Linked DNA regions of Spiractinospora alimapuensis. The protein of the gene in region 1 interacts with the protein of each later gene in a pairwise test. Links are inferred from orthologs where the notes say so. Each region holds a gene or a part of one and is shown in the gene's direction. Other genes may lie near its edges.

Region 1 (4,044 bases):
GACCATCGGCCACCTCCGCTGTACCGCCTTCACCGGCGACAAAGGATAGGCCAGTCCGGGGAACTCCAGGACACGCGGTGTGGTGCGAGAAGACCGTCGTCGGTCGCGACAATCCGTCGGGTCGGTGGCCTACTGTGCGTTATTCTTGGTGCTGACGCAGCGACGATGGGGACACGCGCCCACGGAAACAGCCGTCGAGCGACCCGGGGACGGTGAGAGCCCGGGGGCATGACCGTGCGGGGCATCACCCCGGAGCCGCCGGAGGAAAAGCCGGAGTGTTCCGGCCTGAGTAGAACCGGCCGTCACGTAACGAAGCGGACCGTGATCCCTCGGAGGGGAGTCGGTCAAGAAGGGTGGTACCGCGGGGTCGCGCACCTCGTCCCTTCGACCAGCCAGCACCCCATCTCCCCCCGGGGGGAGTTCGATCTGGAAGGTACCAATGGCACCGCAGCCCACCTCCGACCCCGCCTTCCCCGCCCTGCCCGCGCAGATCGACCTGCCGGCCATGGAGCGTGACCTCATCCGCCGCTGGTCCAAGGACAAGGTGTTCGAGCGCTCCCTGGAACAGACGCGCGGCGGACCCCACTGGGTCTTCTACGAGGGTCCCCCCACCGCCAACGGCAACCCCGGGGTGCACCACGTGGAGGCACGTGTCTTCAAGGACGTCTTCCCCCGGTTCAAGACCATGCAGGGCTTCCACGTCGACCGCAAGGCCGGGTGGGACTGCCACGGTCTGCCGGTTGAGGTGGCGGTCGAGAAGGAGCTCGGTCTGTCCGGCAAGAAGGACATCGAGGACTACGGTGTCGCCGAGTTCAACGCGCGCTGCCGGGAGTCGGTGATGCGCTACGTCGGCGCCTTCACCGAGATGACCGAACGCATGGGCTACTGGGTCAACATGGACGACGCCTACCGCACCATGGACCCGCGGTATGTGGAGTCGGTGTGGTGGTCGCTCAAGCGGATCTGGGACAAGGGGCTGCTCGTCCGCGACTTCCGGATCAGCCCCTACTGCCCGCGGTGCGGGACCTCGCTGTCGGACCACGAGTTGGCTCAGGGCTACGAGACCGTGACCGACCCGTCGGTGTACGTCCGGCTCCCCATCACCTCGGGCCCCCTCGCCGCCCCCGAACGACCCACGTCGCTGCTGGTGTGGACGACGACACCGTGGACTCTGGTCTCCAACACGGCCGTCGCCGCGAACCCCGACGTACAGTACGTGGTCGCCACGAACGGTTCCGAGCGGGTGCTCCTGGCCGAGCCACTGCTGGCCTCGGCCCTGGGCGAGGACTGGTCGGCCACCGGGGAACGCTTCGAGGGGGCGGAACTGGAGCACTGGTCCTACCAGCGCCCCTTCGAGCTGGTCGACTTCCCCGAGTCGGCCCACTTCGTCGTCCTCGCGGACTTCGTCACGGTCGAGGACGGGACCGGGCTCGTGCACATGTCGCCGGCCTACGGCGCGGACGACCTCGCCGCCTGCCGCGCCTACGGTCTGCCCGTGGTGGAGCCGGTCCGCGCCGACGGCACCTTCGCCGGCGACCTGGACCTCATCGGTGGGAAGTTCTTCAAGCACGCCGACCCGGTGCTCGTCGCCGACCTCCGCGACCGGGGGCTGTTGTTCCGCGAACAGGCCTTCGAGCACAACTACCCCCACTGCTGGCGCTGCCACACCCCGCTGCTCTACTACGCCCTGCCGTCCTGGTACATCCGGACCACGGAGCTCAAGGACCAACTGCTCGCGGAGAACGAGAGGACGAACTGGGTCCCCGACAACGTCAAGAACGGCCGATACGGGGAATGGTTGCGCAACAACGTCGACTGGGCGTTGTCGCGCACTCGCTACTGGGGCACTCCTCTGCCGATCTGGGAGTTCCCCGACGGCCGCCGTATCTGCGTCGGTTCGCTGCGGGAGCTGAGCGAATTGTCCGGCCGCGACCTCAGCGACATGGACCCGCACCGGCCCTACATCGACGACGTCGTGATCCCCGACCCGGACGCCGACCCGTCACTGCCCGAGGAGCAGCGCGTCGCCCGCCGGGTCCCCGACGTGATCGACGCCTGGTACGACTCCGGGTCCATGCCCTTCGCGCAGTGGGGCGCGCCGCACCAGGCCGAGGAGACCTTCCGGGCGAACTTCCCCGCGCAGTACATCTGTGAGGCCATCGACCAGACACGCGGCTGGTTCTACTCGCTGATGGCGGTGAGCACGGCCGTCTTCGGGCAGTCCTCCTACGAGAACGTGGTCTGCCTCGGCCACATCCTCGCCGAGGACGGGCGAAAGATGAGCAAGCACCTCGGCAACGTGCTCGAACCCATCCCCGTCATGGACCAACACGGCGCGGACGCCCTGCGTTGGTTCATGGCCGCCAGCGGTTCGCCGTGGATGGCGCGCCGTGTCGGCCACGCCGCGCTGGAGGAGATCGTCCGCAAGGTGTTGTTGACCTACTACAACACCGTCTCCTTCTTCACGCTCTACGCGCGGGCCGACGGATGGACCGTCGCCGGTCTGGACACCGCTCCCGCCCCGGCGGATCGCCCTCTGCTGGACCGCTGGGCGCTCAGCGAGCTCCACCGCACGGTGCGTGACGTGGAGTCGGCGCTGGAGCGGTTCGACACCGCGGGGGCGGGACGCCACCTGACCAACTTCATCGACGACCTGTCCAACTGGTACGTGCGGCGTTCCCGGCGTCGGTTCTGGTCGGGTTCGGATTCCGCCGCCGGCGCCTCCGCGTTCGCCACCCTGTACGAGTGCCTGGAGACGCTGACCCGGTTGATGGCGCCGCTGGTGCCGTTCCTGACCGAACACGTCTGGGGTGCGCTGCGGCGTGGCGACGCCCCGGAGTCAGTGCACCTGACGTCGTGGCCGACGGTGAACGAGTCCCTCGTCGACCCGGCGCTGTCGGAGCGGATGGCGTTGGCGCGTCGACTGGTGGAGCTGGGCCGTTCGGCCCGGGTGGAGTCGCGGGTGCGGACGCGTCAACCGTTGGGCCGGGCTCTGGTGGGCGCACGCGACTTCGCCGACCTGCCCGAGCAGCTACGCGAGCAGGTCGCCGAGGAGTTGAACGTGCAGACGCTGGACGCCCTCTCGACGGTCGGAGCGGGCCTCGTCGAGTTCTCGGTGAAGCCCAACTTCCGGGCGCTGGGCAAGCGGTTCGGGAAGCGGACCCCGCGGATCGCCGCGGCGCTCACCGAGGCGGACGCCGCGTCGGTGGTCGAGCAGGTGCGCGACACCGGGTGGGCCCACGTGCGGGTCGACGGCGAGCCCGTCGACGTCAGCGCGGAGGAGGTCCTGGTGACCGAGCGTCCTCGCGAGGGGTGGGCGGTGGCCTCCGGTGGAGGTGAGACCGTCGCCCTGGACCTCTCGGTCACCCCGGAGTTGGAGCGTGCCGGGGTGGCGCGTGAGGTGATCCGGGTGGTTCAGGAGGCACGCAAGAACTCCGGCCTGGAGATCACCGACCGGATCCACCTGTGGTGGGAGAGCTCCTCGGAATTGACCGCCGGAGCCCTGCGGGACCACGAGACGACGATCGCCGGCGAGGTCCTCGCCGATGAGGTGGTTGAGGGCCATCCGGACGTGGAGACGTCCGCGGCGGAGTCGGCCGACCTCGACCTGCGTGTGTGGCTGCGCGCCACCCGCTGATCCGGGGGCTGGTGGACGTCTCGGCGTTCACCAGCCCTGGGTCACCGCCGCGCCGATGATCGTCGCCCTGTAGGGTCCTGGCGAACTTCGTCGTGCGCGAGCGGGAGGAAACCCATGGACACAGGCCTGCGCGGGAAGACCGCTGTCGTTCCCGGATCGACCTCGGGCCTCGGTGAGGCCATCGCCCGATCTCTGGCCGCGGAGGGGGCCAATGTCGTCCTCGGCGGGCGCCGGGGGGACCGGGCCCGCAAGGTGGCCGGTGAGCTGGACTCCGCCGTGGGGGTGGAGTTCGACCTCACCGACCCCGACGCCCCGGACACGCTCGTGGGCACGGCCGTTGAGCACTTCGGCCGCGTCGACGTGCTGGTCCTCAACAGTGGCGGCCCCAAGCCCGGCAACGCGACCAA
Region 2 (3,258 bases), 1.8 Mb from region 1 along the record:
AACATCGCGGACAACGTTGCCTCGCCGCAGCCCGCTCACCTGCGCTCGGATGATCGCCCCGCCGGATGCGATGGACCAGTCACTCCCGGAAGAACGGTGGGACTCTTGACATGGTGACGCAATACACATCACTCTGCCCTGAGGCAACGTTGTCTCACTGCGGAGTGGTGCCTATGGAGCCGGTCATGCTCCCGGTCTCGGTCATGGAGCACGTCTATCGAGGTGGACGCTCCATCGCCGCGCTGCGCGGTGGCCCGGCACGGCCGACACGGTCCCCCGAGGAGTGGCTCGGCTCGGTGACCACCCGGTTCGGTCGTGCGACGGACGGGTTGTCCCGCCTGCCCGACGGCGGCCTGCTGCGTGACGCCGTCGGGGAGAATCCGCGCGCCTGGCTCGGCGCGGAGCACGTTGGGAACTGGGGTGACTCTCCCAACCTCTTGGTCAAACTGCTCGACGCGGGGGAACGGCTGCCCATCCACCTGCACCCCGACCGGAGTTTCGCCCACCGACACCTCTCCTGCTGCCACGGCAAGACCGAGGCGTGGGTCGTCCTGGACGCCGCACCCGGGACCACGACGCACCTCGGGTTCAAGGAGCCCGTCACCGCGGACGAACTCACCGATCTGGTGTCCCGCCAGGACACGGAGGGGCTTCTGTCCCGGATGCACGAGGTGCCGCTCCACACCGGGGACGCCGTGCTCATCCCCTCCGGCCTTCCGCACGCCCTGGGGCAGGGGGCGTTCGTCGCCGAGGTCCAGGAGCCCACGGACTTTTCCATCATGTTGAACTGGGCGGGACTCCCACTCGACGGGGAGGTGGAAGGCCACCTGGGGCTGGGCTTCCCGCTGGCCTTGGAGGCGGTGACCCGCACCGCGCTCACCACGGACGAGATCGAGGACCTGTTCGTACGAGGCGCTCTCTTGGCCGAGGCGTCGAACACACCGCTCCCCCTGCTGCCACTGGGCGCCGCACCGTTCTTCCGCGCCGACCTCCTCACCCCTCCCAGGGAGGACCCCACAGGAGCGGCGATTCCGGCGGACTTCGCGGTGCTGCTGGTGCTGGAAGGACGCGGACACCTGCGCTCGACCCCAACGACACCCTCGGGTCCTCCGACGCGGCGGACTGTCGCCCGTGGGGACGCCTTCGTGCTCCCCCACTACTCCGGGCCGCACGCACTGCGCGGCGACGTGCGCGCGCTCCTCTTCCGTCCGCCGCACGCTCCCTGATCGGCGACGGCACCGACCACCGAAAGGACCACACATGAGCTGTCCCCGTACGACGATGATCGTTTTCACTCTCGCCGTAGGAGCGTTAGCGCTCACCGCGTGCAGCGAGGAACCCCTCGGTGTGTCCGGCGACGACGGGGGCGACGGTGGTGACGTCGAATCCGTCGCGCTGATGGTGCAGGACCTCAGCAACCCCTTCTTCGCCGCGATGCAGGAGGGCGTGGAGTCGGCGGCGGAGGAGATCGGGGCCAGCGTCGTCACCGAGGACGGTCGTCAGGACCTCAACGCGCAGAACGAGCAGATCGACTCGTTCATCCAGCAAGACATCGACGTCCTACTGCTCAACCCGGTCGACACCGAGGGGATCACCCCGGCCGTCGAGCGCGCGGTGGACGCCGGAATCACCGTGGTGGCCGTCGACGTCGCCGCCGAGGGGTCACACGCCACGATCATGTCGGACAACGTGCAGGCCGGTGAGCAGGTCTGCACCCATCTCTTCGAGGAACTGGACGGCGAGGGCGAGATCCTCATCGTCGACGGGCGCCCGATCAGCTCCATCCAGGAACGGGTCGAGGGCTGCGAGAACGTCCTGGAGGACTACCCGGACATCGAGGTGGTCGGACACCAGAACGGCGACAACAACCGCAGCGAGGCACTGGATATCGCCACCGACATGCTCACGGCGACCCCCGACGTGGACGGCATCTTCGCGGTCAACGACCCGACCGCGCTGGGGGCGACGCTCGCCGCGGAGCAGCGGGGGATCGACGACCTGCTGATCGTCGGGGTCGACGGCTCTCCCGAGGCCGAGGAGGAACTCGGGAAGGGCGACTCCCCGTTCGTGGCCACCGCGGCCCAGAATCCGCGAATGCAGGGCGCCCAGGGCTTGGAGATGGCGGTGGCGCTCCACGCGGGCGAGTCCCTCGACGACGAGACGACCCTGGTGGACACCGAGCTGATCACCGCCGACGACCTGGACGACTACGAGGGGTGGGAATGACGCAGGACGCGTCTCCCCCACTCCTGTCGATGACCGGGGTCAGCAAGGGGTTCCCCGGCGTGCAGGCGCTCTCGGAAGTCCAATTCGAACTGCACGCCGGCGAGGTCCACGCCCTCATGGGCGAGAACGGGGCCGGAAAGTCGACCCTGATCAAGATGCTGGCCGGCATCCACGCGCCCGACGCCGGAGAGATCGCGGTGGACGGCCGGCCGGTCACCATCGACAGTCCACAACGCGCCGCCGACCTGGGGATCGCGGTGATCCACCAGGAGCTGAACCTGGCGCCGAACCTCACGGTCGCCCAGAACCTGGCCCTGGGCGAGGAGCCGCGTACGTCCTGGGGCCTGTTGGACCGACGCCGTATCCGCGCCGACGCCGTGGAGAAACTCGCCCGGGTGGGGGCCGATCTCGCCCCGGACACCCTCGTCGGTGAACTGAGCGTCGGAATGCAGCAGGTCGTGGAGATCGCTCGCTCCGTCGCCCGCGACGCGCGGATACTCGTCCTGGACGAGCCGACCGCCGCCCTGTCCGAGGCGGAGGCCACACGTCTGTTGGACCTCGTCCTGGAGATGCGCAACGCCGGGATGGGCCTGATCTACATCAGCCACCGCATGGAGGAGGTGTACCGGCTGGCGGACACCGTGACCGTGTTCCGCGACGGCCGGTGGGTGGACACGGCGCCCCGATCGGCACTGTCCGCGGAGGACGTCGTTACGCGGATGGTGGGGCGCCAGATCGATGACCTCTACACGCGGGAACGCCAACCCCCCGGATATGAGGTCGTCGAGGCCCGCGGACTGGGCGACGGAGCGGGTGTGGGACCCGTTGACCTCACCCTGCGCGCCGGAGAGGTCGTCGGACTCGCCGGACTGATCGGCGCCGGCCGCAGCGAGACCGCGCGGCTCCTGTTCGGTGCCGACCGGGCGCGAACCGGTGAAGTCGTCCTGGAGGGCCGTCCCGTCACGATCAGGACGCCGCGAGACGCCGTGCGACACCAGATCGGGCTCGTCCCGGAGAGCCGCAAGGAGCAGG

The links.
Region 2: the proteins of ileS (region 1) and J4H86_RS12840 interact in binary tests that used the Escherichia coli proteins (3 or more experiments, as listed by UniProt). The link is inferred for Spiractinospora alimapuensis from one-to-one orthologs.

Annotation. Positions count from the first base shown.
Region 1 is NZ_CP072467.1:1,037,973-1,042,016, forward strand. The notes cover bases 107-3,837. They hold ileS (isoleucine--tRNA ligase), read left to right. Parts: upstream 107-439; coding sequence 440-3,637; downstream 3,638-3,837. Other genes in these bases: J4H86_RS04875 (SDR family oxidoreductase), read left to right, coding at 3,752-3,837. In the rest of the region: J4H86_RS04865 (hypothetical protein), read right to left, coding at 1-6; more of J4H86_RS04875, read left to right, coding at 3,838-4,044. UniProt on the Escherichia coli protein: Catalyzes the attachment of isoleucine to tRNA(Ile). As IleRS can inadvertently accommodate and process structurally similar amino acids such as valine, to avoid such errors it has two additional distinct tRNA(Ile)-dependent editing activities.
Region 2 is NZ_CP072467.1:2,802,853-2,806,110, forward strand. The notes cover bases 299-3,243. They hold J4H86_RS12840 (ABC transporter substrate-binding protein), read left to right. Parts: upstream 299-1,260; coding sequence 1,261-2,226; downstream 2,227-3,243. Other genes in these bases: J4H86_RS12835 (class I mannose-6-phosphate isomerase), read left to right, coding at 299-1,226; J4H86_RS12845 (sugar ABC transporter ATP-binding protein), read left to right, coding at 2,223-3,243. In the rest of the region: more of J4H86_RS12835, read left to right, coding at 186-298; more of J4H86_RS12845, read left to right, coding at 3,244-3,258. UniProt on the Escherichia coli protein: Part of the ABC transporter complex RbsABC involved in ribose import. Binds ribose. Also serves as the primary chemoreceptor for chemotaxis.